Regions from separate parts of the Desulfosporosinus meridiei DSM 13257 genome, predicted to be linked through region 1. Evidence: riboswitches for the same ligand, from Rfam matches in the RefSeq annotation. Region 1 holds a riboswitch; the other holds the start of a gene.

Region 1 (15,715 bases):
TAGATAATTTATTTCTTCTAAACTGTGGACAACTTCCTTCAATTTTAGAAGAGAAAAATTCCGTTTTTGGGGACTCTTTGATTCCTTATTTAAGAGAACCTGCAAATAATCCCAAAAGGCAGCCGTAATATTGCTTTCGTTAATAGCAAAAACAACTAAAGGCGCTAAAGTCTTGACTACAAATAAGCCCACATCTTCCCTGACATAAATAGTAACTCCCTCTAAGTGTTTATCCTTCGTTAAATAGACAGAAAAGTTTTCATTGGTCTCAAGGAGATGAATAACACCGTACAAATGTTGAAGGTATTCATCCGGAGTATAGAAAAGCTGGGTTTCGCTGAGGGCATCAGAAAAGTTTACGGCTACCTCTCCAGCTAAAATCTGCTCAGGATCTGGCAGAGAGCAGATTACCGTAAAACGGTATTTCTGAATATCTTCTAAAAACCTTCCCAATCGTTTTTGATGAAGAGCTAACAATTGTTCTCTTCTGGACTTTTCTATTCGGGTCAAGATGCTGATTGCAACAGAAGGGGGCATGGTAATACTCGTGAGGCCATCTGCCTTTATAAGGGTATTGCTTTTTTCATCCTCAAACTCAGCCAGCAGTGAAAGATACTTACGGTTATCACTATTACTGGACGGAGTGGATATGTGCATCAAAGGACGACAAAGCTGCAGAAAATCCAGAAATTCTTCGGACAGCGCCTGAACCGTTTTGTGATTAGTGAAAAGGAAATTTGCTGCGTTTTTGGTCTTGCTTTCCACAGAGGAGGAGGTAACTGCTGCAGGGGTATCCGGAGCTACGAAGAAGGTCTGGCGGAATAAGCCGTCTTTGCTTTTGGCATAGTAATAGGGTTCTATGGCACCGGTCATATAAAGGGGCACCCAATGTTGAATGCCCATCATCATTTCATCAAAATTGCGGTTTGTGGAATGGATCATTTTTATCCGGTTGCCCTTTTTTAAAATCTGCACAATCATGGATACCCATTGAGTAGTGAACTCTCGGTCATGAGCCAGCCAGTCCATGTCCTCATCGCTGTAAAGAAACAGTGTTTGAGGGCTTTTGCTTTTTAAAACCAGGGACAAAAAAATAAATGCAGCGGTTTGTTTACCCTTAGCCCCATAGAACACTTCATTTTCTGAAGTGATAATTGGTATATTGGCATTTTCAGTAGCAGAGCTAGGTTCCGCTTTTTTGAATTTAAAATTAATTACTGTATCGAGAAAGGAATTAATTGAGTCAGTAGACGATGACTCTTTTTCATTAAGCCATTCATAAATGATTATTTCTAAGGGTTGTGATAATTCCGTTTCTCTTGCTTGGATTTGTGAACTGTGAACAATAGCTTCCCGCAGGCTGACTTTTTGACAGTCGTTTCGGCAATTCCTGGCAAAGTATTCAGCCATAGCTTGTAGGTAGGTAACATTTTTGGCTGGAGTTCGGTTGCCTCGGCGTAAACGGCTGATAAAAGACGCATCCAGGGCAATATTGCGAGCCAAAAGAATGTTGGAAGTTTTGGTAATTTGCATGAGTAGATCGAGCTTTTCTGCAAAGGTCAATATAAGCACCCCTAAAGAAGATTGTACCATATTTTTATACAAAATTGACAATTATCTGTCATTAATTGTGCCAACAATTGTCAATGCCAATTTCTGCATGGTAATTATTTTATGAGCATTATTCTGATAAAATCATAATTGGTGTATCACAGTTGAGATTGTAAGTCCCTTATGTAAGGAAAGAGAGGTGAAAGTCGAGCCGTGTTCACTCGACATTTCTTTGACTTTTAAAATTAAACTTAAAACAGGTTTCTTTAAAACTCAGCCTTATGATCTTACCCTTGGTAAGGGAGAGATAATCCTGACTCCCCTGGAGGATAATGATGGCAGCTGCTTGGTAATCAAGGGGGAAGATTTACAGGCTATTTGGATTAACATCAGAAATGTATCAGCTGAACTGGAAATAATGACGGTAACTAATAGTTATATCGCTAGTTTTACTGATCATACTTGCCTGGAAGAAGTATCGATTGTCTTAGCTAAAGAATTTGGCGGAAAAGTAACTCTTCAGGACGAATTTTAGTTTTTGCAGTTAAGGTAACCTATGGTCTGGATAACCCTAATTTAAGAAGCAGCGGCTATGCTCAAAGCGATCACATCCAGGCTATTAGGAATTTTCAACAAGCAGAATCGGAGTGGTCTGATGATAACTAATTCAGTTGAACAAGAAAATGAGCTATTGGATAAAGCATTTCGGGCAAGTCCTTGTTTAATGGCTATCAGTGCTATTTCGGACGGTCGTTATATCAAAGTGAATAAATGTTTTGAGGAAACAACAGGTTTTTCGGCAGAAGAGGTAGTTGGTCGGACTTCAATTGAACTTAACATTTTCGATACTCCCACTCGAATTAAAGTAACAGAATTACTTATTAACCAAGGAACCATAAAGAACATAGAAGCTAGTTTTCGAAGAAAAGATGGGAGTAATCGAGTAGGTCTGTTTTCTGCTGAAATAATAGAGTTCAATGGTCAAAAATGTATTTTAAGTGTAGCCAATGATGTAACCGAATTAAGGAATTACGAAAAGGAAGTTTCGAAGCTTGAAAGAATGAACTTGATAGGACAAATTGCCGCCAGCATAGGACACGAGATTAGAAATCCCATGACGACGGTACGTGGATATCTCCAGCTATTGGGCGCGAAAGCGGATTACATGGCGGAGAAAGCAACCTTCGACCTGATGATCTCGGAGCTGGACCGGGCTAATGAGATTATCGCGGAGTTTCTCTCAGTGGCTCAAATGAAAAAAGATGAACTAAAATCGAAAAATCTTAACGAAATCATTAGTAATTTATACCCGCTCATTGAGGCGGACGCCTTCACCCAAAATAAACAAATTTGTTTCATTCCAGGGGTGATTCCTGACCTGAAATTTAATGTAAAGGAAATTTCCCAACTAGTTCTTAATTTAACCCGCAATGGATTCGAGGCGATGGAAGAAAGAGGATACCTTAGTATTAGAACGTTTACAGAGGGTAAGAAGGTGGTTCTTCAAATTGAGGATGAGGGGAGCGGCATTTCCCCAGAATGCCTAAACAAGTTAGGAACGCCTTTCTTTACCACTAAAGATTATGGGACTGGATTAGGTTTGGCAACTTGCTACAAAATTGCAGAAAATCATAATGCTAAGATTCTCATCAATTCAAGTTCTTGTGGAACAAACATCTGTGTTCTTTTCCCTATTTAAGATAAGCCTATGACAGTGACAATTGAATCGAAATCAAGCAGAAACCGAATTAGTGGGAAGGGCATGACCAAACCCCGTGTTATCGATGACACGGGGCTTGGTGTTTTGATGATGAATGAAGGTTGTAAGCCTCTGTGGCCTTTTTTTACTTGGGATATATTCTAAGTTATAATTGGTTGTAAGCGGAGGATATTATCATGGACTTATTAACCATTGTCTTCTTATTAGTGCTGGGACTCCTGATATCAAATATTGTCGGTCATTATATTCCCTTTATTCCTATGGCATTGACTCAAATTGTACTGGGAATCATTGTAGCACTTGTCACAGGGAATTATACTTTTGAAATCGGTGCAGAATGGTTTTTGTTATTGTTTGTGGCCCCCCTTTTGTATAATGATGGTCGGCATTTCTCAAGGGACGAATTATGGGGGATGAGGTTTCAGATTTTTGGCAACGCATTCATCCTTGTCATACTGACTACTATACTTTGCGGCTATTTAATTAATCTGCTCATACCCGGTATTCAAATCCCTGCCGCCTTGGCGCTGGCAGCGATTCTGTCGCCGACGGACCCTGTCGCTGTCAATGGCATTGCCAAAAGGATAAGGGTACCCGAAAAGGTGATGGTTCTTGTCAGGGGAGAATCACTGATCAATGATGCTTCCGGTCTTGTAGCCTTTAACTATGCTATAGCAGCGGCTGTCACCGGGTATTTTTCTCTCAGGGAGGCGATCCTGGACTTTTCTTATACCTTCCTGATTGGGGCTGCCGCGGGGATATTCCTCGGTCTGCTGATTATCTTCATTCGCTTCAGACTGCGCAAAAGCGGGATAAACGATCCGGTGTTCCATTCACTGCTGCAGATTCTGACTCCCTTTGGCGTCTATATCGTTACCGAAGATATTCTCCACGCTTCAGGAGTCATAGCCGTTGTAACTGCCGGAATCATCCACTCCGTTGTCAGAGAACATACGGAAACCTACATGGCCGAGGAACAGCTGCTCACTGAAAACACATGGTCCATCCTTTTGTTTGTCTTAAACGGATTTGTCTTCTTATTATTAGGATTGAATATTCCATCGGCAATGTTTGATACCATATCCAGTCCTGATCTGGGCAATTGGCTGGGTTTTGGCTATGTAGCGGCTATCGGACTTGCAATTCTTGCCATTCGCTTTATCTGGTCTTTTGTGAGCAAAGCCAATAATTATTATTTCCGGAAAAGAAGCGGTGCTGAAAAACCGGAAATAAGGACCGCCCTGATCACAACCCTGGCAGGTGTGCGCGGTACGGTGACCATGGCCGGCGTCCTGACCGTGCCGGCTTTTTTAGGAAACGGCGAGATATTTCCGGAGCGTTCGCTGCTTATTTTTATTGCTGCGGGAGTAATTCTTCTGCTTTTAATTCTGGCAACCCTGTTTTTGCCCTTGCTTTGCAAAAAGGAAGCACCTGTCGGAGGAGCTGGGGAGCAGGGGGATTTGACCTGGGCCAAGAATAAACTCCTGCTCTCGGCAATTAAGAAAATCAAAGCGGAAACAAATGGGGAAAATGAGTTAGCGGCTTTGCAGCTGATCAACGAATATACCGCCAGTTTTCAGAGGAATCTTTCAGGACAGAAATCTGATCAACAGTATGCAGAACACTATAACAGGAAAATCAATGAGGCACGTTTACTGGCTTTAAACCTGCAAAGAAAGTACATCAGCAATCTTTTGGCCAATGAGGAAATAGATATATCGGTTTTCGACATTCTGAGCCAATTTCTGGATTATCGGGAAGAAGCCCTGAACAATAATTTGCATTTCGAAACAAAGTTCTTCTTGAAACGTGCCCTGCGTGATTTCGGCCGCTTGGGCGGCAAACAGCACCGGAATGACGGTGCCGGCTTAGACGATCTGCATTTCGTCCGGGACATCCAGATAAGTGCTATGCGCGCAGCTGTTGAGGGTTTGACGGAATACGCCAAAACCCAGGAACAGCCGGAGTACGTTTATGCTGTGCTTCTGGACTATGAAAAAATGCTGCAGAGATTCAAGCGTACGGGCCGCGATAACGACAGGTTCGAAGTTCAAAAGGAAGAATTGCGGTTTAAAGTATTGGATGCTGAGCGTTCTGAAATGCGCAGAATGTATGAAGCTGGAGAAATAACCTCAGTCCAGGAGAAGGAACTGAGGAGATTTACAAACTACATTGAGAGTATCGTTTTGTATGAACATAATGAATAACACATTATTCCCTGCCACCCTGTGGTGGGACGAGACGGCAGTTTGACCGGCTATGTAGGCGGTCTTCCCGTAAAACAGTATTTTATTGGAGTTGGAGAAACACTATGCCTGATCTACAGTATTTTGATTATGGAGAAAAGGAAATCCAGTGGCTGAAAGCCCGTGATCCGATACTCGGTGCTGCGATGGATGAGATCGGGCATATCAACCGTCCGGTTATCCCCGATATGTTCACGGCTTTGGTAAATGCCATTGTCGGACAACAAATATCTACAAAGGCCCAGGTGACAATCTGGAATCGAATGCTGGAAAAATGCTCAGCTATTACACCGGAAATCCTGAGGGCAATATCGGCGGAAGAATTACAATCTTGCGGAATATCTATGCGCAAGACGTTATATATCAAAGAAATTGCTGATTCCGTGCAGAAGGGCAGCTTGAACCTGAGGCTTTTACAAACAATGTCGGATGAAGAAGTTTGCCTACACCTTAGCCAGATTAAAGGGATTGGTGTCTGGACAGCGGAAATGCTGATGATTTTTTCCCTGCAGCGCCCGGATGTCATGAGCTGGTACGACCTTGCAATCCTCCGTGGTTTACGGATGCTGTACCATCACCGTAAAATTACACCTCAGCTTTTTAATAAATACAAACGGCGTTATTCGCCTTATGCTACGGTAGCCAGCCTTTATCTGTGGGCCATAGCCGGTGGTGCCTGCCAACATCTTGTAGACTATCAGCCTAAAAAAGCAGCTCCTCAAAAAAAGAAATTGAACTTAATCCGCTAAACTGATTTATCTGGTTTGTAAGATTTGAAAAAGGAGGTGGCCATGGCTTCAGTTCCCTGCGGTACTAAAGGTTAACCTGACAACCTTGGTTGTTGATAGGACTGACGGAGGGCAGGGCTAACCCGGGAGAAGGCTCTCTTATTTATGGTGATGGAATAAATTTTAATTGATTTAAACTGAAAATGTTATAAAATAACTAAAAGCACTTTTACAAATATTACAAGAGGGAGGACGTTTTATGGAAGAGTTTAGTTCAAAAACGGAAAAGAATTTATGGGAAGCTTTTCTTGGAGAATCTCAAGCTCGTAATAAGTATACCTACTTTGCATCCATAGCCAAAAAAGAAGGGTACGAGCAAATCAGTTCGTTTTTTTTGGAAACGGCAGAAAATGAGAAGGAACATGCTAAACTTTGGTTCAGAGAACTTGGCGGTCTTTCAAATACTATCGAAAATATGAAAGCGGCGGTAGCCGGAGAAAACAGCGAATGGACGGATATGTATCCGAGAATGGCCGCTGAAGCCCGGGAAGAAGGATTAGAGCATATTGCCAAGTTATTTGAAGGTGTGGCAAAAATAGAAAAAGAACACGAGGAACGTTATAAACAGCTTTTAGAGAACCTGGAAGAGGGCAAAGTCTTTAAAAAAGATGGCAAGGTTTATTGGAAATGCAGAAACTGCGGTCATATTCACGAGGGAAGAGAAGCACCCGAGATATGTCCGGTCTGTGAACATCTCAGAGCATATTTTGAAGTTCGAGAACAAAACTATTAGGACGTTTCTTGAATATAAATAACATACGTGCGATATAAAACATAAAATAAATCATAAAACAGTCCGTGAAAAGAGGGGGTCCTTATGAAATGGGTTGTTCTCCTCATATTCGTTTCGGCTGTAATAGTATGGTTTATAGAACTAGGAAAAAATGAGTGACGCCCCTATAAGGGCGTTTTTTCTTTGTTTACATTGGGTTTAAGCTTTTTGATGAGGAAATTTGCCCATAGGAATCTTCGGACCGCTAGGATTCTGTTTGAACAAGATAACAGGCGCTGTGGAGCTTGCATCATTTCTGCGTGTTCATTATAATCTGGGGTAAAGATATTGGGTAGGGTTTGGGAGGTGTGACCATGGAGATCAAACATTTGGAGTATTTTGTGGAAGTGGCTCATCAGAAGAGTTTTAGTAAGGCTGCGGAAAAATGTCACGTGACCCAATCCACCATCAGCAAGCTGATCAAAGATCTGGAAAGGGAACTGGGTACTCCACTCTTTAACCGGACCTCCAAATACGTGCAATTGACGGATACGGGGGCAGTCTTTCTAGACCAGGCTCAGGAGATCGTAACCAAGTTTGCCAATCTCACCGGCGAATTTCAAAACCGCCTTAAACTGGAACGGGGCAAAATCTCTATCGGCCTGCTGCCCATTACCGGTACCACCCTGTTTGCTGAATTGCTAGGGGAATTTAAGAAGAAATACCCGCAAATCGGAATCAGTCTTTCCGAGCATGGGTCGAAAAAAGTCATCCTGGATATTCTGGACGGAACTCTGGATGTGGGGGCGGTCTGCAGCGTGCCGGACAGCCGGTATTTTGATTCCTTTGCTTTTGCCGAAGATCCGCTGTATGTTATCGTGTCAGCTCAAAATCCGCTCAGCAAAGCGGCATCCCTGGATCTCAGTTCCCTAGCCGGTGAGCCTTTTGTCTTATACAGCAGTGAATTTAGCCTGCATGATGAGATTATCAGCAAGTGTAAAAATGAGGGCTTTGAGCCCAACATTATCTTTGAGACTTCCCAGTTTGAACTGATGACCCAGATGGTGGCGGCTGATTTGGGCATCGCCTTCCTGCCGGGGGCCGCCTGCCGAGAACTGGATCCCCGCCGCTTTGTGGTGATCCCGGTGACCAATCCGCAGATAATTCACCAGATGTTCATCATCTGGAAACGAGGGCGGTCCATGTCCCATGCGGCTAATTTATGGCTGCAGTTCGCCACCGGATTCTTTGCCAAAAGTTGAGATGATCAGATTTTTAAATGTTTGTGAAGAAGGAGCGTTACGCCGGGCGTAACGCTCCTTTTGTTTGGGTTTCGGTGTTCTGATTGTTCAAGTTCAGAAGGAAATTCTCATAAATCTATTGCATCGATAGATATGATGGTAACTATCTATTTTACAAATATGAACTGGGACTATACAATTATTTATAGAAAGAGGTGAGAGTTCATGAGGCAGGGGTTACGTTTTATCGTGCAGATTGCCTTGCTTTGGGCAATCTATCAATTAGGAAACTGGCTGGCGGAGTTAAGCCATCTCCCGGTACCGGGCAATGTTTTGGGCATGCTGATCCTTTTTTTGCTGCTGCTGACGGGAGTGGTTCAGATCCACTGGATTGAGGAAGGAGCGGATTTTCTGCTGAAACATTTGGCTTTTTTCTTTATTCCCATTGCCGTTGGGCTGATGCAGTGGATCGGTCTGTTCCGGTTAAGCGGAGCCCAGCTTTTATTGTCGATCGTTATGGGCACGGCAGTATGCGTGGTGGTTATGAATTCAGTGACCAGTTTGCTGGTCCGGCTGAGTGCGCCCAAAGGAGGAGTTTAAATGAATCTGCTGCTAGTATTGCTGACAATGGCTGTTACTATAGTCGCTTATGTCTTCAGCCGTTTTATTAATCAGCGTTACCCCAACCCGTTTCTCAATGTTGTTTTTCTGAGCACTGCCCTGATCATTGCAGTCTTTTGGTTTTCCGGGGTTACGGTGAGCCAGTACCAGGAGGCCAGGAATATTTTGACCTATCTGTTGGGACCGGCCACCGTGGCTTTGGCCATTCCCCTTTACCGGAACCAGGAGATCCTAGGCAGGAATATACTGCCGGTGCTGTGCGGAATTGTGGTGGGAACCACGGCCAATATCGTCACCACCGTTTTGGTGGCGGAATTTCTAGGGCTGGATAAGCTCATTGTCACATCCTTAGTTCCCAAATCCGTGACCGTGCCCATTGCCGTCAGCGTCTCCGAGATTTTAAACGGTGATCCCACGCTGACTTCGGTTTTCGTGATTACTACAGGCATGATTGGGACCTTTCTGACGCCTTTTCTGCTTAATTTGCTAAAAGTACGCAACCCGCTGGTGCGCGGGTTGGCATACGGAACCACAGCTCACGGTCAGGGGACGGCCACAGCTCTGGCTGAGGGAAGGGTGCAGGGGTCTATGTCCGGGGTGGCTATGGGTATTGCCGCCATTTATATGTCGATAGCCGCACCATTTTTGGTGCATCATGTGTTGAGTTTGTAAAACAAAATGCGTTTGTTACAGACCTTTCAGGACTATCAAGGAGCTGAGCGGGCGGCTAAAATATATTATTAAAAAAGTTGAGGTAAGTATTAAACCTACCTCAACTTGTGTCAGCTATAAAGTTACACAGATAAGCGGAATCGATTATTTGCTGGCCAAATCGGCATGATGAAGAGATGATGATTCAAAGGACTGCACTGATTTATCAGGTTTGGTGTTCATTCTGGATAACTGCAGTACAGCCAGCCAGACAATGGTAAAGCCAATCCATTGCCCAAGGTCAATGGTCTGGTGTAAGATCAGCCAGTTAAGAAGCAAGCCTGTTGCCGGGAAGGCAAGTTCAGCAATGGTGGCATGAGAAGCTTTCACTCCATCTAACCCATGGTAGTAAAGCAAGAGACTTATAAGGCTTGGCACGAGGGTTTGAAATAGGAGGTTAGACCAAACGGGTGCCAAACTAAGGGCTTTCCCCATGCTTTGCCAGTCTGGGTGTTGTGCCAAGACCATAACAGTCAACAGAGGCAGGGCTACGGCGAAGCGAAGAGCAGTTAGAGTAGTAAAGGATACTTTGCCGGCCAAGTGTTTGCCCATAACGGTGGATCCTCCCCAAAGTGCAGCAGCTCCGATGGCAAACAGCGATCCAATGAGCTGTGAAGTATTCTCGGCAGCTGAAGGAATGTGCAGTCCGAAGGTAAGCAAGTAGGCTCCGATGAGTGCAGCAATGAATAAATTCCAGTAGTTTTTCTGCAAACGCTCTTTTAAAATTAGTGTGGCGAGGAGTACAGCAAAAAGGGGCTGGATTTTTTGTAAGATGAGCACAACGTTAGGATTGCCGTAAGTAAATCCGGCTGTAAATAGGACTGAGGCTAAGGCTGATCCTCCCCAGCCTATGAAGAGAACTGCCAACCAGTCATTAAGTTTAAGTTGCTTGAGTTCATGGCGTTTCCGGAGAAGCACCGGGAAAGCGAAGAAAAATAGTAAGACGTGTTCCAGCCAGACAATCTGAGAGGATGTCAGATTGTGCAGCAGTGAAACGATAAAGACACCATCAAGTCCCCACATAGCAGCTCCAAGGGCGATCCACCAGATACCCAATGAAGATGACTGTTTGTTTTGAGTCAAGTTCGAACCCTCCATATCCTAATACTGTATTTGAATTGAACCTTCTCATGTCAAAAGAAAGAATTATTAACATGAAAAAACCTCGTAAATATTTATTTCACGAGGCACCTAAGAGGAACTAGGGAAGCAGATTGCTTAAACCTAGTTTTTACCTTCTCTCGTCCGGACTGTACCGTCGGCCTTGGAATCTCACCAAGTCAGTCGATGCAACATTAATAGCTGCACCGAGTCGCGGGCTGAATTGCACGGGCAATCATCACCGCCGGTAAGGAATTTCACCTTGCCCCGAAGGTTCATATTCAGTTAAGAAAAGTATAACAGAATTTTGTGCTTCTGGGTACTTTAATTTTTTATCATACAGTGTTTACGGTTAATTTCATTGGTAACTCTTAAACAAAACTACCTTGATTTAAACCACTTCGAAGAAGTCGAAGATTCGCGTCAAGTAAACCGTGAAGGGCAGAATACTTAACCAACATGAAGCCTGTTCCCATCGAAATCATCTGTTATCACTGCCAGCAGTTCTACAGCGTGTTCCACGCTGCAGTAACAGACAAATTCTGAGTGAACTGGAATGTCGTCGCTTAAGAAATGCCGAAGCAAGTGGAGGGCTGAAGAGTGAATAATAGACAAGTTGGTGGATGAACTGGCAAAAGGTAAAGCCCATACAGCAAGGGAATACGTCAAATACCTCGACCTGGAGATCTTGCAGGTTAGGTATTTTTTTATTTAACATATTATGTCCGTATAAGACAATTTTCACAATCTCTTGCAATTTATAAAAAATACAATATAATAATAAATATAAAAAATTCTTGTATTATGAACTTATTAATATTGTTTACATTATTTTCGAGGTGTTTATCGGGGGTAGAAATTTAATTTAGGGGAGGAGTTAATATGGAAGGGCTGGATTTCTTGGTAACATCTATTTGTTTCTCTGTTTTGGGTTACGTATTATGTTATCTTACTCTTTCAAGTAACAATGAACTTAAAAGGGCTAACGATACTCAAGACGAATCATTGGCAAGATGAGAACGCAAGCTTTAATAATTTCTAACCTGTTGTTCGTGTAAAGAAATATAATCCCAATACAATGAGAAGGCCGCCGCTAAGTAATGTAATATAGTGGCTCTGGCCAATGGCCTTACTTAAAAGTAAGGCTGCTATGCCCAACATAGCAAGGGTTGCGGCAAGCCGCCGATATACCCTAACATGAGGAGATTGAAAATTCAGCGGTTTTGAGGTCTGACTAATCTAGATTAGTCCCCTCAAAACCGCCGAATTTTTTCTCGCATTCTTAAAGCAAATGTCCGCCAGACACTTCAATGTCCTGGGCTGTAACCCAGCCGAAATCATTGGACAATAGGTTCACAATGACCTTGGCAAGATCCTCGGGTTGGCCGATTCTGCCAAACACAGATTGCTCAGCCAGCGGCTGGATGAATTCAGGATGTTTACCGAATACTCCATCGCCAAAATTGCTGTGGGTAGGACCGGGAGAAACCGCGTTGACCCGAATTTTGCGAGGGGCAAGTTCCTTGGCGATGTAGCGAGTCCAAGATGAGAATGCTGCTTTTATCGAGCCGTAGGCGGAGTACCCTGGAAATGATTGGTTTTTAGATGTGCTCGTGGTATTAACGATGGCTCCACTATCATCCATGAATTGGACGAGGAGTTGTGTTAAAAAAACGGGTCCCTTGAAGTTCGTATTTAGAATCTTGTCGAAGTACTCTTCGCTCATCTCAGTGAACATCATTGGCCCACCAACACCGCCATTATTGACTAAGTAGTCAAAAGTTGTTCTGTTCCAAATTTCTTTAAGGTTCTTTTTCACTTCTAGAACGAAATCTTCGAATGTTGATATTTGAGTCAGATCCAACTTCAGTGCTGCAGCCCGAACTCCTTTATTCGTCTCAATTTCCTACTATCATAATTGAAGTGAATGAAGGCTTGGAATCTAAAGTGATCAAAAGGATAAAGCTTGTAGAGCAGTATTGTACTGTATTTAATATCATGAAATTAAGCGCTGACATTGAGGTGTCATGTTATATAAATGGGGTAAAACAACTACTTGATTAGATAATTAATTAACTGAATGCTGTATGTTCGGGCGGAAAGACAAAAGGGCTGGCGCAGTAAGACAGCCCGAAAATAATAAAAGACGGCGACTGGCAGTGCCAGAAGCCGTCTTTTGTCGTAAAATATAAGTTGATGAAAGCTAAATAAATTTCTAGCCTGTTCGTCCAAAATTTCCCCCCCTGAAACCTATTGACAATAATCCTAATTCGTATTATCGTATAGTACGAGTTAGGATTATTGCGCAGGGGGGGAATTATTATGGGTAATAGCAGTGATATAAGGCGTATTGGAAAAGCGACTGCCGCGCTTGATGGAATTTACTGGAACATTGCAAAAATGTCTGGCGTAAAAGAAAACCTGTTCTGGCTGCTTTATGCGTTAGATGACGGTGAGTTTCATACACAAAAGCAGATATGTGACGATTGGCTGTTTCCAAAGACAACTATTAATACGCTTATTAAGGAATGTGAAGTAGACGGATATGTTATCTTGCAAGCGATACCGGGGCGCAAACGCGAATTGCAAATATGCCTAACTGATAAAGGGCAAGCATACGCAAAACAGGTAATGAAATCTGTCTATGAAATAGAAAACAAAGCGTTGTCGGCGGCTTTGGAAAAATGCTCGCCTTCCTTTATAGCAGACCTTGAATTGTTTGTAGGCGAACTGCAAACAGTCTTTGAAAATTATAAACATACGGAAAGAGGATAAATACCTTTATGCGTATTCAACTATCAGACCACTTTACTTATAACAAACTTCTGCGGTTTGTTTTGCCGTCTATCACCATGATGATTTTCACATCTATATACAGTGTGGTAGATGGATTTTTCGTATCAAACTTTGTAGGAAAAACACCTTTTGCCGCAATCAATCTGATTATGCCGGTTCTTTTTATTCTCAGCTCGATAGGCTTGATGATTGGTGCGGGCGGTACGGCTATTGTCGGTAAAACCCTTGGGGAGAACGACAGAGAACAGGCAAACAAATATTTTTCCATGCTTGTCTGTGTTATTGCCGTCGCTGGCGTTGTATTTGGCACGGTTGGCTTTTTTGCAATACGTCCCCTTGCTATGGCTCTGGGAGCAGAGGGGGCCATGCTGGAGGACTGTGTTCTCTATGGGCGGGTGATTGTCCTTGTAATGCCATTTCAAATGATGCAAATGTCTTTTCAAAGTTTTTTTATTACAGCAGAAAAGCCAAAGTTGGGGCTTGCCACAACTGTCATAGCTGGTGTGTCAAATATCATGCTGGACGTGCTGTTCATTGTAGTGTTTCAGTGGGGTTTATTTGGGGCGGCTTTTGCAACTGCGCTCAGTCAGACGTTAGGAGCAGTAATTGCTCTTGTCTATTTTTTAAGAAAAAACGACAGCCTTTTGAGGTTGACTACAAAGACAAAGTTTTATGGGAAAGTCCTTTTGAGATCTTGTACGAATGGCTCTTCCGAGATGGTGAGCAATGTTGCGGCTTCGCTGGTTTCAATGCTCTATAACTACCAGCTTATGCGCTTTGCCGGAGAAAACGGCGTTGCGGCATACGGTGTTATTATGTATGTGAGCTTTATTTTCTCTGCTATTTTTTACGGCTATTCTATGGGAAGCGCACCGATTATCAGTTATCAATTTGGTGCGGGAAATCATAACGAGCTGAAAAATATGTTCAGAAAAAGTATGGTTTTGATGGCTGTGACGGGTAGTGCAATGCTCCTGCTCGTTATCGTTGCGGCTGATCCGCTGGCGAAAGTATTTGTTGGCTATGACCAGGATCTATACGATATGACTGTCCATGCTTTTCGTATATTTGCTATTGCATTCCTGCTCACTGGGTTTAGCACGTTTGCCTCGGCGTTTTTTACGGCGCTCAATGATGGAAAAATTTCGGCTGCCATTGCGTTTTTGCGAACTCTACTTTTTGAAACTTCCGCAATACTGATTATCCCTGCGCTGTTAGGGTTGGATGGTGTGTGGTGGGCAATTGTAGTAGCGGAGTTTGCGGCATTTATCGTTACGATCGCTTTCCTCATTATGAAACGCAAAAAATACCGCTACGCTTAATAATCTAATAATAATCAGAAACGGACAATGACCATTAATATTATTACAGTAGCCGCGAGTATGGAAGCGGTGGCAGAGAGCTTGCCAAACGTGGTTTTTCAAAGTTACGCCTAAGATTTGAAAAAGGAGGGAGTATTTTATGGCAGGACCGGACAAGAAAAAACTTTATCCCAATGAAAAGATAAAGACGGTTTGCTATATAAGTAATTTGCCTAAAAGACCCAATGTCGAGATTGGAGACTATACTTATTATAGCGATAATCATAAATCTCCGGAGAACTTTTATGATAATATCGAACACCACTACGAATTCTTGGGAGATAAACTGATCATAGGCAAGTTCTGTGCCATTGCCGAGGGTGTTAAGTTTATCATGAATGGAGCAAACCACAGAATGTCTGGCATTACAACCTATCCCTTTAATATCTTTGGAAGTGGCTGGGAAAAGGTCACTCCTGCCAGAGAGGATCTGCCTTTCAAGGGGGACACAGTGATCGGTAATGATGTTTGGATAGGCCAAAATGTTACGATCATGCCGGGTGTTAAAGTTGGTGATGGTGCAATTATTGCCGCCAACTCAACTGTGACAAAAAATATTGAGCCCTATACAATATATGGCGGTAACCCAGCCAAATTTATAAAGAAACGATTCAGTGATGAAAAAGTTGAATTCTTACTAAAGCTTCAATGGTGGAACTGGGACGAGGAAAAAATTTTTGCCAATCTTGAAATGCTAACCTCAGAAGCCGGTTTGGATCAATTAATAGAATAAAGTAAAGAAGAGACTGCCGGCAGCGAAGACGCTGCCGGCAGTCGGTGGAATCTGGGGATACTGCTGAGCAAGGTATGCCGGGTAGCGCTCAACCGGCGGGATATTTCGATTATGTTGTTACCCCAATGCTGTTA
Region 2 (15,715 bases), 750 kb from region 1:
ATATCTACTGCAACCATGTTTAATAATGAGCGAATTCCAGCATAAATCGCACCTTTGGCTCGAATAACATTCTTAATATCGTTTTCAGTGATGACCACATCTTTCTCTCCACCGGCTTGATGAGCCCAAGCTAGAACAAACTGCTTATCATCGGCAGTCGCTCTTAAGCGCTGCGAACCTGACTTATGCTCTAACTGAAAGTTACCGGCACGGTCAATAATGCCTGCGCTCAAAAGTTTAGCTATACAATCCACAAGCCCCGATCCGCATATTCCTACAGGTGTCTGGTTATTGATAACTTTAAGAGATACATCCAAAGTTTTCGGATCCACAAAAATTCGTTCTATTGCACCCGGCATAGCTCTCATTCCAAAGGTAATTCCTCCGCCTTCAAAACTGGGCCCTGCCGAACAGGCGCAAGCAACTAACCAATCTTGGTTGCCAAGTACAATTTCTCCATTCGTCCCAATGTCGATAAAAAGTATAATGTCTTCACCACTGGCTAAATCCGTCACCAAAGTTCCTGCTACAATATCCCCTCCAACATAACTCGCTACTGAGGGATAGGAATGCACCAGGGCTTCGGGCAACATATGAAGCCCAAGCTCTCGAGCAGGGTATGAGGGAGCAGTTGTCATCGTGGGAATATAAGGTTCCAATCGAATGTACCGAGGATCTACGCCTAAGAACAGCTGAGTCATCGTAGTATTCCCTGCCACAACCGCACTAGAGATATCCTTACTACTCAAGGATTGACGAGCAAGGATCTTATCAAGCAGACCATTGACGGTTTCTACAACAGCATCTCTGATCTCTATTAAGTTCTGCTCTCTTTCAACCGCATACACGATACGTGTTATTACGTCGTCTCCATATTTAGCCTGCTTATTATAAGTACCTTGTTGATCGACGATTTCACCCGTAATGAGATTTACGAGGTAGACAACGACCGTCGTAGTACCAATATCAATAGCGACTCCATAAGGGGGGATATCATTCCCCTGTTCGATATGCGTAATCGTTAAACCAGCTTCAGTGTCTGTCATTGTAATGGATACATCCCAATTAGCTTTGCGAAGTAATTCTGGAAGATGTTTGAGTACTGATAAAGGAATATGAATGGGCTTTTCTCCTGTTTGTAAAACTCGACGGAGTTCTATACTCAGGCGAGACCAATCACTTGAATTTTCCGTCAAGGTTGGTTTAGAAAGTGAAATTCTCTGCTTTCTTGCTAAAGGATGACGTCCAAATTTATCGAGTAAATCATGTTCGCTTTCCTGTAAGAGTCCTTTTTGTACATCCCCTAATAAAACTTGATGTTCTTGTAACCGTGACTCAGGAGGTACCTCTATGGTCATATCTCCTTGAATCAGTGTTTTGCAAGCCAGCCGTATCCCTTTAGAGAGTTGCTCAGGAGTGAGATTTCCGGTTCCTTCAATAATGGGATCTCCACTTAACACGACAACTTTACAAGCACCACAAGTTCCCTTGCCTCCACATCCGGATTTAACCGTAATTCCGGCTTTTGCGGCTGCACTGAGCAGAGATGTTCCATGAGCGACTTCTATAACACGATTTTCGGGCATGAATTTAATTTGATACTGGGACATCGCATTCACTTCCTTACTTTACCAAGAAATCCCATTAGTGTGATCAATATAATAAAAACATCTTTCTTTCCTCTGATAGCCTGTTACAAAGTATTAGGATAGAGTTTTAGAGAATGATACAATACCGCTGGATTCACGTGGCCCGACAACGACTTTCCAACCAGATAGCTCAGATAATTTGCCTGATATTACTGCCACATAACCCGGAATTATGATATTGCGATGTTTTACTTTATCTGCGATACCACTTGCATTCATTGCTTCAACGATTTTTTCCGGTTCAAATTTACCTGCAGCATAGGCAGTAAGGACTGAAGTACCATCCGTATCTATTGGGAGTATATAACTTGGAATCTTGGAAGTTTCCACTTCACCTTCAACGCTATAGTAGGTTAGGGAGAAGTTAGTAGTAATGTAGAATGGGGAATTTTCATCAACATTACCTACAGAGTGTAATTTTGGTTCTACTTGAATTGGCTTTTGAGGATCAGTGTAAATGTTTTGTCTAAGTGTCATTAAGGGTAGCAGATGAGCTTTCTTACTGGTTTTTAACACAACAGCACTAGCGTATTTTGCCACATAAACTGTGGCTTCCATTATTTCCTCCATTGGATCCTGGTTACTGGTAAAGGTAATAACCGGGAAGCCAAAGGGGCGAAACTTCTTCTTAATAGCTAAACGCCGGAATTGGGTAAGATTCTCAAGGGTATTAACCGTAGTTCTTGAGCCGGGATCTAAAACAAATTCTTTATACCCTAGAGCTTGTGCTTTAGTAACAAGTTCTTCGAGAGCTTCAAGACCTTCTGCCTTGATGATCACAGGAACAGAGTTATCTTTAGCCAGATTAACCACAGCCTCGTAATTATCCGCGGTCGCAGAACCGATAAGTGGTTTGCGGGACGCCAAAGGCTCTAAAGCAGCTTTTAAAGCTACTACATCGTTGCTTAATAAGAGCAATGACTTATCCGTAGCTTCTGCAACAGTAGCAGCTACCTTAGCATAGCGGGCAGCATCTCCCGATTCTTGAACGACAGCTACACCGTCGATCGAGTATTGTAGTCCGACCCGTTCAAATTCTAAGCCTTTTATTTCTTGAATCTTGGCATTTAACTCATCATCACTAAGGGAATCGGAGACATGAATCAACAAAGTTGTAGGATGATAAAATGTCTTATCATGACGGAAAAGAACAGTCTCATCACCAAGAACAGAGTCTTTACCGAATTTTATAGCTTTGATAGGGGGGGCTGCTGCAGAGTCTAAGTTTTCTCTGGCTGCCTCAGTTACATATGGGCATGAATCTAAAGCAGCTTTTCCCGAAGCCAATGCCATAGCAAAGGCTAAACAAGTTGGCACTCCACATTCTCCGCAGTTTTTCTTGGGTAATTGTTTATAGATTTCTAAACCTGTTAGAGCCATTTTAAATCCCCTTTCTAATCGATCTCGAATAAGAAGCAGACTTGCAAGGTTATTAGAAACTTGGCTAGCGCCTAGTTCTAGACGTAGGCGATAGCCATAGTTTCAATCATACTGTTACATTAGAGGGTCAAGACCAAAGCATGGATGTCCATTTTCCTCAAGGAAAGGAATGATTTCTTCTGCAGTTGTACCAACTGACTCATCCGCGATTTTATCAATGAAGTCTGCACCCAAACCTTCATCAATTGAGCGTTGAACAAAGTCTTCACCTAAGAACTCTTTCAGCTCTTTAGGCATCCAAACAATTCTTGCTATTCCACCATCGGCAGGAATAAACTTTTTACTGAGCAGGTATGTTCTTCCAATTCCCATAAAGCCTGGAGTTTGCATACCACCACCACAGGTTCCGGCTAGTGAGGAGAAGGTCATACCACAAGGAGTCATTCCGGAATGCTCACGGGTTGTTAACATAAGTCCGTTTGCTTCGGGAACAATAGCCATAATAGCTTCAAAACATCCGCAGGATGTCATCGGCCTATCCATAAGTGTATAGAGGTTGACCTCTTCTAGGGTATTGTTAGAAGCTTTATATAGATAGTCATTGCATGATTGCCACATACCTTTTAATTCATCAATCGCTGGCCCTTTAGGGATTGGCTGGTTAGGTCCGTTGGGAGCTATCTCATGAGATGCTTTAGCATCTAACCAGCTCACGGCACCGCATAGACCAACCCGTTCCGGGGTAGTAATGCAAACGTGATTTGGAGCAAATGACTGACAAAGCAAGCAGGAGTAAAAGTCTTCAACAGACTCATCAGTCAAGCTCCTCATGCGGTCGTCACGAGCTCTATAACGTTCACGTGCAATGACAATGCCTTCATCAACCGCAGCTTGGTCAAGCATGATTGTAACCTCGACACGGTCGATAATTGCTGGGAATTCTTCTTTTAACTTAGCAATTAAGAGATCACCAAAGTGTTTCATTAAGAAACCTTTGGCTCTGGCATCTTTGGATATCCGTACCCAGCACAAATCACGTTGGGCCACGTGCCAAACGCCTTCACCATAGTTCGCAAAATAGTGAATTCGACGTTCAAAAACCCCTTCAAAATCTTCCTGCATCTTACGTCCGTAAATATCGATTTTAAGTCCTAATGGAAGTTTGGTTCCTTCCGGAACAGTATCAATATCGGGACCAATGACCGTGACCTGACCGTCTACGATATTATCGGGCCCAACCATGCGGACTAGTTCAAAAGCGGTGGTTCGTCCACCACCAAATTCGACATAGGTGTCTCCTTTGCGGATCGTCTCACCCTCAAATGCCGGTCCAAAGTTAATCGGAATCGGTAATTCGATATTGGTTAACTTAATTCCGCGAACTTCCATAGCCAAGGGGACTATTTTCTCATAATCGGGTTCGGAGATATACCAATCTGGGATTTGCATGTCTTCAGAAAGGGTTTGGTCCGTTAAAACTGGGAAGCCCATAAAAATTGCGCCCATTGATGCAGCAATCTTGACATCATCCAATTCGCCAAGATTGAGAACGAAAGCCCGGACTCTACGACGTTGATAATCACGATGGTTTTCCCGTTCTCCCGCCGGAATTCCTCCGAAAGCAAGCCCTGCTCTGAAGGCATAGTTCACAGCGTGAATAATTTGAGTAAAGTTTCCTACAGGGAAAGCGATGTAGTCTTCTCCGATTTTAACGTTTAATTCGAGCAATTGCTCGATGATCTCATCGCAAAGAAAGATCATGAACCCTTTTCCCATTAGGTTATCGACTATTTTCTTAGCGGCTTGAGAATCTTTTGCCCGTCCTAAAATTACTGCAACTCCAGGAATCGTCCAGTCAACCATCTTAATACCATGTTTCCGAACTATCGGGTCACCAAGGAATCCGGTCCAAGGTTTAACTTTTGGTTGCTCTCCACGCAAATAATTAAGTGTCTCAATAATTTCCGCAGCATAGAGTACAGACTCACCCCATAGCCGAGCATTATCAAACGTCAGATCTGTGCGAATTTGACTACGCATGCGATTAAGTATCGGAACTAATTCACCTAATTTGGTAACCTTTTCTCCAGAAAGACAGGTGATAACCGGAAGGTGATATGCTGTATCTGGATAACCAACTTCTTGATCCGTTCCAAAATCTTTAATTGCCCGATTTAATAAGATTTCCGCATAGGTCATCGCAATGGTGGTACCATCGTAGGCTCTGCGCAAGAGTTTCTTAGGCTGATTATTGGGGTCTTTAATTGCGTCTGCGTAAATTTCCTCCATAGACATATACATTCCTCCTTTCTTACCAACCTTGGGCTAATGCTGTTTCATTTTTTTCCGCTGTTTGCTTATGAATGCCAAGTTTCCAAGTTCTGTACTCCAAAGCGTCGATTAGCTTTGATGCTCCAAGTACTGGATCAACTTCAAATATGAAGTTGCCGCCAAAAACATCATGAGCAATTTGAGTTGTAATACCATAGACAAGGTCACTGCCTTCAACAGGAGGCAAGGAACCAACATGAGTAGGCAGGCCCATTGTGACACACCAAGATCCAATCGCAACTGCTTTTTCATGCATAGCCTCTGGAGCTGATGCAACAAAGGGAACTTTAGGGATATCCACTCCTAGTTCATTAGCCATGGCAACTGCTAAATCGACTGCACGACTGTTATCTACACAAGAGCCTACATGGAACACTAGTGGCAGACCTGTAGCCAATTGGGGATTTGCAGCTTCTAATGATTGAATAAATGATTTTAGTCCTTCTCCAGCATAAGTATCCACGGCTGCTGGGGACATTAAGCCAAATTTAGCAAATGCACCTGAAGAACAGCCAGTAGAAATAACAAAAACGTCATTTTTCACAAGCTCTTTTAGAACGATATTGTGGGATTCATCTTGGGCACGTTTTAGGTTGTTACAGCCAGCCATTAAACAAACACCTTTGATTTGGCCACTCAATATTGCATCTGTGAGAACTGAGATCGGACGCTCGGGATTGATTTTTGAGAAGATTTCAGTAAGGGCTTCCACACTGAAACCTGCAACAAGTTTATGTTTTTCATTAGGGATAGAAATTTTCTTAGGATCGCGGTTTTTGTATGCTTCAATTGCAATTCTGATAAGCTTCTTGGCATCCTCCATGGCCGAAGTGGTATTAAAGGCAATGTGTTGAGCACTAGGAACTTTCATAATCGCTTCTGTTGTAACTACCTTTGTATGGTAACATTCAGCAAGGGTTTGGACAGCAGGATAGATACATTGAATATCTACAACCATTGCGTCAAGAGCACCAGTAAGGATAGCCATTTCTTGAGAAGCAGAAGAGGTAGCTAGGTAAACACCTTCCCTCATGAGCAATTCATTTCCAGTACAGCAGATCCCAACGATATTAACGCCTTCAGCTCCTGCCTTTTCGGCATCAGCCTTCATTGCCCGTGCCGCGGCAACTACCATTTCACTTAACACAGGATTGTGCCCGTGCACAGCAATATTGACCATTTTAGGATCAATTACCCCTAAGTTAGCTTCTGAAACAATAGGTTGTGGAACTCCAAACAACACATCGCTTAGATTTGTTCCGATATATTCTCCGCCAAGGTCAGCAAGAGCACTTTTTAGTCCGCCAAAGATGATGTTAACTGGGTCACTATCAACACCCATAGCTGTTTGGGCAATAAGTTCTGTAATAGAACCATCAATATTTCTCGGCATAATATTGGTGTGTTGGAATTTCCGACGCCGTCCTTCTGTCATGAAAGAATCCAGGAAAGCCAAAGGTCGATCCTGATAGCGACCGAAGTCTGCATACCCAATTTCTACAACATCTCTAAGAATGTCCTTATCTTCACGATCTAAAGTTTCTACTCCCAACTTCTGTGCTAATTTACGAAGTTTTTCAGGAGATTTAATTTCATAATCGCCGGCATGTCCGTCGACTAAGGCATGAGCTGTATGCAATACATGACGTGCATGTTCGGAGTGAGATGCAGCTCCTCCAGCAATCATTCGAACTATATTACGCGATACAATAGTATAGGCAGAAGCACCACAAATTCCTCGACTGCCAGGACCATCATCCTTTTTAACCCGACAAGGCCCTGCAATACAGATACGACAGCAAATTCCTTTGTATCCAAACGCACATTGAGGTTGTTGAGCAACTACCCGATCATAAACCGTCTCAATATTTTTATCCTTAATCATGTCCAACATTTGAAGGGCACCTGGGTCGGTTGTACGAATGGGATTCTTCGGATCTACGACTCGTGGTGCATCGGATGGTCGGGCGGTATGGGTTAAATCCCGATATCTAGGCATATTACACCCTCCTCTTTTCTAAAATCTTGTCTCAGACAAATACTCACATCTTTACTACGAAACCTCTGTCATCTCCCTTCGTCAACGATTTTTTGATAAATTGTATTGAGCTCAACTCCCAGAGACCCGCCAGGTAATTCTAGATTACCTGTATTTAAGGACATTTCCAACAGCTCGTCACTGTAAGGGATGATGCCAATAAGCTGTTCTGAAGGAAAGTGGTCTCTAAGAAAATTTTCATCTTTAGGATTACGAACTTTATTGCCGACGACAAGGACTCGAGGTATACCTAGCTCTGCAGCAAGTTTTTGAATAACTTTTACAGTCTGAACGCTTACTTTACTGGGTTCAGTAACAATAACCAAAACATCCACACCCAAAGCTGTTCCCCTGGTAAGCTGTTCGATTCCTGCACCCATATCTAAAATAACAGTATCTTTTTCACCAAGGATCAGTGAATTAACCAAAGCCCGCAAAAAGCTGTTTTCTTTGCAATAACAAGAAGTTCCTCCGCCCTTTACATTGCCCATACGAAAGAATCTAAGATCACCTAAAGCAACACTGTAATCATCTAAAACATCATCTACATTAGGATTGAGGGGATAATAGGTTCCACTCCCCCCCATACGCTCTTCAATTAGTTCTTTCATATCGACAATAGGTTTTAAATTAGCCAAAGTATCATCAGGTATTCCTAAGATAGTTCCTAAACTAGCATCCGGGTCAGCATCAACCGCCAAAACAGAAATATCTTTACGGGATAGCCATTGGGCAAAATTAGCAGCAAAGGTAGTCTTACCAACGCCACCTTTGCCAGAAATTGCTATTTTCAACAAGCCTCCACTCCTTTACAGCGAAAACACAATCATTATCATAATCTTGCGATTTTATTAATTATGTATTCTTTTTTTCTTGGCTAAATCCTGCAAACTTTCTGAATATATTTTTTATTTTATATAATTTTTCGATATTACAATATTAATCAAACTAATATCAAGATAATTAAGCAGAATTTAATATAATATTCAGTATATTTTGATATCTATTTTTTAAACTGATATTTATAGTTACGTCATGTGGTTTAACACTAACTAATACCGACACACCAGTTCAGTTGTTTTTTGGGGTTAAGAACAAATGACAATAATTTTACCTTCGTTATTCATAGAATTCAGATCTTATTCCTTACGAGGTAAAATTATTGAGATTTGAGAATCTCTATCGAATGAGCCTATCATTCATGGTTTAATCTCAGAAGTCACCTCCTTTTTAAAAACCGTGATAAGTGAATAATATCCTTATTCTAAATAAGGCCACGGATGGAATGTTAATCCAAACGCGCCTGCTCCAACATGTGTAGCGATGACAGGACCTGCCTCAAACAAACGCACTTCATGCTCTGGGTAACGTTCCTTAAGTTCGTTAAGCAATATTACCCCTTCATCGGGTATATTGACATGCATTACACAAATTCTATAGCGTTTTCCTGAAGATAAAGCTCGTATTAATTCATCTAGTACACATTGCCATGCCCTGGAGCGCGAACGCACTTTGTCAAAAACATCAATATGAGCGCTATCATTAAAGTAGAGAATCGGCTTTATCTGAAGTAAAGTCCCAACTAATGCAGCTGCTCCACCAATTCGACCACCTTTTCTAAGGTTATCCAAAGTATTGACTATAAAATACAACTCTGTTTCATGTACAAGGCTTTTTAAACGCTCCATAATTTCAATAGCGCTAAGACCTTGTTCTGCCCATTCAGCAGCAGCCCAGGCTAAAACACCCAGTCCTAAAGCCGATGATCTAGAATCAAAGATATGAATATCTGACTTAGAAGCTAAATCTTTTGCCATTTGAGCTGAATGGATAGTGCCACTGATGGCTGAAGAAATATGAATACTTATGATATCTTCGACACCTTCTGCAAACATTGCTTCATAAGCTTCTAAAAACTTGCCAACAGAAGGTTGAGATGTTGTTGATAGACCAGATATCCGACTTAACTTTTCGAAATAAACACGATTGCTTAATTCTGTTTCAGGATATGTTTCATTCCCAATATTTACATTAAGTGGTACAACGCAAATTTGAAATTGATCTAAGATATCCTTAGATAAATATCCCGTAGAGTCCATGACAATCCCTATTTTCCTCAAATCTTTTCTCTCCTTATGTATAAACCATTGGAAACATCTGTATTTATTGCTTGTCTAAAGTATATCTTAAAATAATAGGTGTAGCAATCTCAACTCAGAATTAATACCCTAACATATTCCATTTTAAAGCTTATATTTAACAGTTTTGGAAATAGTGGTAATGCTATGCTATAGAGGTATTCTATTATATCAGGCTGAATTAATCAATGAATTACAATTCATTTTATTGAATATTGCTTGAAGTTTCAGTTATTTCAGTAACTTGAACAGTTTTATAAAATAATGTTGACAGATAGAATTTCATTTGTTAATATGATAATCGTTCTTAAAAAGTCGGGGCGTAGCGCAGTTTGGTAGCGCGCTTGGTTCGGGACCAAGAGGCCGCAGGTTCGAATCCTGTCGCCCCGACCATTCTTATTTTTTTAAATTCAGTAAATAACACTCTCAATTGAAATATTTATTTTTAATATTCGTGGAGGATTTGATAAAAACAAAGTTTTTGTCAAATCCTCTATTTGTCTGTTAAACCATAATACAAAATTTTAATAACTCACTAATTTATATGTTCATCTTTAAGTACTTTTGATCTTTAAAATAGTTAAACTTTAAAATTTAAATCCCTACTAAATATCTACTTAAGATCTCTTTCTTCTAGAACTACTCAAAGTACAAAATTTATTACTATTCATTGTTAATTTACAAAATAGTTATTATATTTTAAATATTACATACATCGAATTTTACTTGTATTAGCTAATATAGTAGAATATTTTCCTATCACTGTTATAGAGGATATAAAGGGTATATACTATAGAAGAATACTGTAGCCTATCTATGTATATTTTTATATAAGGAGTCGTTAATCATGCTACATGGTTTAAAAACTTCAGTGCGACCAGTTGAGGAAGATGACATTGATGAAATATACCAATGGTATAATGATCAAGAAGTTAATCTGTGGTCTACAGGTGCATGGCCTTTAAATACTCTCTTAAGTAAAGAGCAGATATCGATTAAATTCCTTGACGGTTCCTCTGATGGTTACAGGTATTCTATACTTGATGAAAATAAATATCTTATTGGAACAATTGGTTTTAAGGAGCTTAATATACCCAGTAGATCAGCGACCCTCTTCGTTGTGATCGGTAACAAATCCTTTTGGGGAAAAGGTTATGGTACTGATGCCTTGATCATATTTGCACGATATCTTTTCACGCAATGGAACTTTCACAGAATCTCATTGGATACTTGGGATGGAAATCTCAGAGCTATTAAGGCCTATGAAAAAGTCGGATTCAAAATTGAAGGTCGTCTACGCGAAGCACGCTATGTATTAGGAAGCTATCAAGATGCCATTCTAATGGGCTTGTTAAAAAGTGAGTTTTTAGCTATGCATGGTAACTAAAGAAAATTGTTATGAGGGTTGCTAAAATGGGAGGCGTGGAGTAAACTATAATAAATTCAATAATCGTAATACTCCTCTGGGGTTGGGTGAGATTCCCTACCGGCGGTAAAGCCCGCGAGCCTTATGGCAGATCTGGTGTAATTCCAGGGCCGACAGTAAAGTCTGGATGAGAAGAGGAACAGTCTAATTGCGTACATACGCTTTATTTGAGCTGTATCTTATTCAACACCTAGAGGAAGAGGTGTTTTTTTGTTTTTCCACCCTTAATTTTTAAGGTTTTGGAGACACTAAACGAAATATTAAGAAAGGAAATACTCATGCAAAAAGTAAGTTCTTCAACTTCCAGTGACGAACAGTTTATGAGAAGAGCTCTTGAACTAGCTGCCAAAGCTGTGGGCAGAACTAGCCCTAACCCCTTAGTCGGCTGCGTTTTAGTTAAAGATAACCAAATTATCGGAGAAGGTTTTCATCTTAAGGCAGGAACTCCTCATGCTGAAGTCCACGCTTTATCAACTGCAGGGGATCAAGCAAATGGTTCAACGGCTTATGTAACCTTGGAGCCATGCTCCCACTTTGGCCGAACGCCGCCCTGTGCTGACGCCTTAATTCGTGCCAAAATCAAACGAGTTGTTGTTGCTATGATGGATCCAAATCCACTGGTCGCTGGTCAAGGCCTTGACCGACTCCGCGAAGCAGGTATTCAAGTTGATTTAGGATTGATGAATCTAGAAGCACAACGTCTCAACGAAGTATTTATAAAGGCTATCTCGACAGGTCTTCCTTTTGTTATTTATAAATCGGCAATGACTTTAGACGGAAAAATAGCCACAGAAACCGGAGACTCTCGTTGGATAAGTAACGAAATCTCGAGAAAGTTTGCTCATCAACTTCGTAGTTACTGTGATGTTATTTTAGTAGGAAGTGAAACTGTCCATAAAGATAACCCCGCGCTTACATGTCGTAGTATAAACGGAAAGGATCCTATCAGATTAATAATCGACGGCAGTTTACGTATTAATGAAAATGCAAAAGTTCTTACTTCTTCTACAGCCAGTCACTGTATAATAGCCACGACATTGTCGGCATCGAAAGAAAAAATCAAACGTCTTGACTCTCTGCCTCGCGTAGATGTGTGGCAATATGATACCGAACGTTATGTCCCTTTAAATAAGCTTATGCGAGATCTGGTGCGAAACAGCTGGACAAGTGTTCTTCTTGAGGGTGGCGGCGGCTTAGCAGGTGCAATGCTGCAAGAAAATTTAGTCGACAAGGTAGAATTGTTTATCGCACCTAAACTGGTTGGTGGCAATGGGCCTTCTCCCCTCTCAGGTCTTCATATTGAGCGCATGGCTGAGGCCATAAATCTTAATGACCTTAGCGTGGATATGTCCACTGGCGACTTGCATGTTACTGGGTATATCCAGCCAAAAGTTTGATGGTTAGGGAGGATATTGATGTGTTTACCGGTATTGTAGAAGAACTAGGCATCGTCCGTGGCCTTCGACTTTTGCCAGATTCTGGTCAACTAATGCTTGAAGGTACTAAAGTACTGAATGGGACTCAGATTGGTGATAGCATTGCTGTTAATGGTGTCTGCTTAACTGTTATTCATCTAAATGGCCATGAATTTACCGTAGATGTAATGGCTGAAACCCTGGCAAAAACCAATTTAGCTGATTTAAAAAGTGGTAGTCGTGTTAATTTAGAAAGAGCTTTACAGCTTCAAACAAGGTTAGGTGGACATCTAGTTAGTGGGCATGTAGATGGAGTCGGCAGCATTCGTCGAATTGTCCCATGGGGAATCGCACAAGTCTATGAAATCAATGCTCCGCCTGCACTTCTCTCATTTATGCTCCCAAAGGGTTCAATTGCTATTGATGGGATTTCTCTAACAATAATCGATGTAGAAGCAGACTATTTCACAGTTTCACTTATTCCACATACTTCTAAAGAAACAACTCTAGGGATAAAAGGAATTGGCGCCGGTGTTAACCTTGAGACAGACTTGATTGGAAAATACGTTGCTCGTTTTATGGGCCTAAACACTAACCAAAGCACAAAGAAGCCAGACCTTTCGCTGGGTTTTTTAGCAGAGCATGGATTTATTTAAGAATATATTTTATTTAAAAGTAAGGAGTGAGTGCTATGTCATTCAATACAATTGAAGAGGCTTTAGAGGATATACGTCTAGGAAAAATGGTAGTTATGGTTGATGATGAGGATCGTGAAAATGAAGGGGATCTAGTCATGGCCGCTGAAATGGCTACTCCTGAAGCAATTAACTTTATGGCTACCTATGGACGAGGGTTAATATGTGTTCCCTTGACAAAAAATCGAATACACTCCCTCCAGCTAGAGCAGATGGTTAATAATAATACAGATCCTCATGGTACAGCTTTTACGGTAAGTGTTGATGCAATAACTAGCTCAACTGGGATCTCTGCTTTCGAAAGAGCCGAGACCGTAAAAGTTCTAGTGAATCCTCACAGCAAACCCAGCGACCTACAGCGTCCAGGTCACATTTTCCCACTTCAAGCTCGTGAAGGAGGAGTACTAGCTCGTGCTGGTCACACAGAAGGCTCAGTGGATTTGGCTCGTCTCGCCGGTCTTCAGCCTGCTGGTCTAATCTGTGAGATTATGAATGAAGACGGTTCAATGGCCAGAGTACCTGACCTTCAATTATTTGTTAAAAAACACAATCTTAAATTGATTACTCTAAAAGATCTTATCAGCTATCGACGCCAGTCCGAAAAACTAATTGAAAAAGTTGAGAGTATTCAGCTTCCTACTGGATTCGGTGAATTCCGTGCAGTGGGATACCTTAGTATCTTAGATAACGAAGAACATATCGCCTTAGTTAAGGGGACTGTCGATGATGGGCAGCCAGTTCTTGTCCGAGTACATTCTGAATGCTTGACTGGGGATGTTTTCCATTCTAAGCGGTGTGATTGCGGTGATCAATTGGCCGCAGCTATGGAAGAAATCGAACAAGAAGGTCGCGGTGTTCTGCTCTATATGCGCCAAGAGGGCCGCGGGATAGGTTTGTTAAATAAACTAAGAGCTTACAAGCTTCAGGAAGAAGGAAAAGACACCGTCGAAGCAAATCTGGCCTTAGGTTTTCCGGAAGATTTGCGTGACTATGGTGTCGGTGCTCAAATTTTAGCGGATCTTGGAATTTCCAAAGTTCGCTTAATGACTAATAATCCACGAAAAATTGTTGGTTTAGAAGGTTATGGTTTAAATGTTGTAGAACGGGTTCCTTTAGAAATTTCAAGTAAGCCGGAAAACACCAAATACCTTTGTACTAAAAAACAAAAAATGGGACATTTTTTATCAGAAGTACGTTAGTATTTAAATTATTTAATAGTAAAGTCTAGTCTATGCTCTTGATAGTACAGAAAGGATGATATTTATTATGAAAACTTATGAAGGAAACCTTATCGCCCAAGGATTAAAAATCGCAATTATTGCTGCACGTTTTAACGAGTTTATTACAGGCAAATTAGTTAGTGGAGCCATTGACGGCTTACACCGCCACGGTGCTCTGGAAAGTGACATTGAAATAGCTTGGGTTCCCGGAGCATTTGAAATTCCTTTAGTTGCTCAGAAAATGGCACTCACTAAAAAGTATGATGCAGTCATCTGCTTAGGTGCAGTGATTCGTGGAGCTACTCCACATTTTGATCTTGTTAGTAATGAAGTTAGTAAAGGAATTGCTCAAGTCGGCTTACAAACCGGGGTACCGATAATTTTTGGAGTTATAGCAACAGATAGTATTGAACAAGCTATTGAACGGGCAGGAACAAAAGCAGGCAACAAAGGCTTTGATGCAGCTATGACTGCTATTGAAACATCAAATTTATTAAAATCATTTTAAGAAATCTTATAGCATAGATTGTTTCAAATATTCTATTGGCAGATCATGGAGTATTGTCCACTAAATTATCCTTGTCAAATCGCATTAACTTTATTAAACTCTGATAGGTGAGTGCAATTTATTGACAAGGAGTTGAGAGCGCCATGACTTCGAACATTTGCAACCAGAATCAGGAGACTGCCATGCTTGAAGCAGCGCGCTCCGGCAATAAAGATGCTTTAAATGAGCTTATACTTTATTATGAACCAGAAATTCGTATGATTGCAGCAAAATATTATTTACCTCGGGCAGATTATGAGGATTTACTACAAGAGGGCAGAATTGCTATTTATCGAGCGATAATGTCTTATGACCAAGATACTACTATTCCCTTTCTTCATTTTTTAAGAATGGTCATAAAACGTAAACTAATTGATAGCCTACGTAAGTATACACGCCAAAAACACACTAATCTTAATGAAGCTTTTTCTCTAAATAATGCAATTTCCGAGTCTGATGAAACAAGTTTTTTAGAGTTATTGCCCAATGCTGAAGACCCTGCTTCAATGGTTATCGCCAATGATGAAGTGAATTCAATGATTAATGATCTAAATAAAAACATGTCCAATTTAGAACGTTTAGTGTTTGAACACTATTTTATACAGGGATTCAAACAGCGTGAAGTATCAAAGAATTTAGGACTTCATCCAAAATCGTTAGATAATGCTATTCAACGTATTCGTCATAAAACAGCTCTCTATCGTTCACGCAAAGTTGCTGGCTAATAAAAAGCAAAATAAAGAACCGGGAATTTTTTGATTCCCGGTTCTTTATTTTACGCTTACTAAGCAATTCCACCACTTTGGCTAATTAATTTGCTGACCTTACTATGGGCATTAGTTGCTTCATTAGCTAAACGTAAGTATATGTCTCTTA

Evidence for each region. Region 1 has a riboswitch for FMN ahead of DESMER_RS08840 (DMT family transporter). Riboswitches for the same ligand answer to the same signal wherever they lie in the genome.
Region 2: it holds a riboswitch for FMN, as region 1 does, so the genes downstream of both, ribD (bifunctional diaminohydroxyphosphoribosylaminopyrimidine deaminase/5-amino-6-(5-phosphoribosylamino)uracil reductase RibD) here and DESMER_RS08840 (DMT family transporter) in region 1, are expected to answer to the same signal.

Annotation. Positions count from the first base shown of each region.
Region 1 covers NC_018515.1:1,916,791-1,932,505, forward strand. The annotation lists gene DESMER_RS08795 (hypothetical protein) at 1-1,563, opposite strand, end outside; gene DESMER_RS08800 (hypothetical protein) at 1,751-2,086, shown strand; gene DESMER_RS08805 (two-component system sensor histidine kinase NtrB) at 2,144-3,250, shown strand; gene DESMER_RS08810 (Na+/H+ antiporter) at 3,448-5,478, shown strand; gene DESMER_RS08815 (DNA-3-methyladenine glycosylase family protein) at 5,583-6,266, shown strand; gene rbr (rubrerythrin) at 6,505-7,038, shown strand; gene DESMER_RS08825 (LysR family transcriptional regulator) at 7,392-8,279, shown strand; gene DESMER_RS08830 (CidA/LrgA family protein) at 8,484-8,858, shown strand; gene DESMER_RS08835 (LrgB family protein) at 8,859-9,551, shown strand; gene DESMER_RS08840 (DMT family transporter) at 9,696-10,673, opposite strand; FMN riboswitch at 10,820-10,970, opposite strand; gene DESMER_RS08845 (SDR family NAD(P)-dependent oxidoreductase) at 11,974-12,594, opposite strand; gene DESMER_RS08855 (MarR family winged helix-turn-helix transcriptional regulator) at 13,014-13,466, shown strand; gene DESMER_RS08860 (MATE family efflux transporter) at 13,475-14,809, shown strand; gene DESMER_RS08865 (Vat family streptogramin A O-acetyltransferase) at 14,949-15,581, shown strand; gene DESMER_RS08870 (flavodoxin) at 15,691-15,715, opposite strand, start outside.
Region 2 covers NC_018515.1:2,662,472-2,678,186, forward strand. The annotation lists gene DESMER_RS12215 (ASKHA domain-containing protein) at 1-1,610, opposite strand, end outside; gene acsC (acetyl-CoA decarbonylase/synthase complex subunit gamma) at 1,704-3,029, opposite strand; gene acsB (acetyl-CoA decarbonylase/synthase complex subunit alpha/beta) at 3,144-5,324, opposite strand; gene cooS (anaerobic carbon-monoxide dehydrogenase catalytic subunit) at 5,341-7,359, opposite strand; gene DESMER_RS12235 (ATP-binding protein) at 7,428-8,192, opposite strand; gene DESMER_RS12240 (DegV family protein) at 8,658-9,518, opposite strand; tRNA gene DESMER_RS12245 (tRNA-Pro) at 9,853-9,929, shown strand; gene DESMER_RS12250 (GNAT family N-acetyltransferase) at 10,384-10,923, shown strand; FMN riboswitch at 10,992-11,105, shown strand; gene ribD (bifunctional diaminohydroxyphosphoribosylaminopyrimidine deaminase/5-amino-6-(5-phosphoribosylamino)uracil reductase RibD) at 11,241-12,359, shown strand; gene DESMER_RS12260 (riboflavin synthase) at 12,380-13,033, shown strand; gene DESMER_RS12265 (bifunctional 3,4-dihydroxy-2-butanone-4-phosphate synthase/GTP cyclohydrolase II) at 13,069-14,271, shown strand; gene ribH (6,7-dimethyl-8-ribityllumazine synthase) at 14,339-14,800, shown strand; gene DESMER_RS12275 (sigma-70 family RNA polymerase sigma factor) at 14,944-15,564, shown strand; gene DESMER_RS12280 (spore coat protein) at 15,624-15,715, opposite strand, start outside.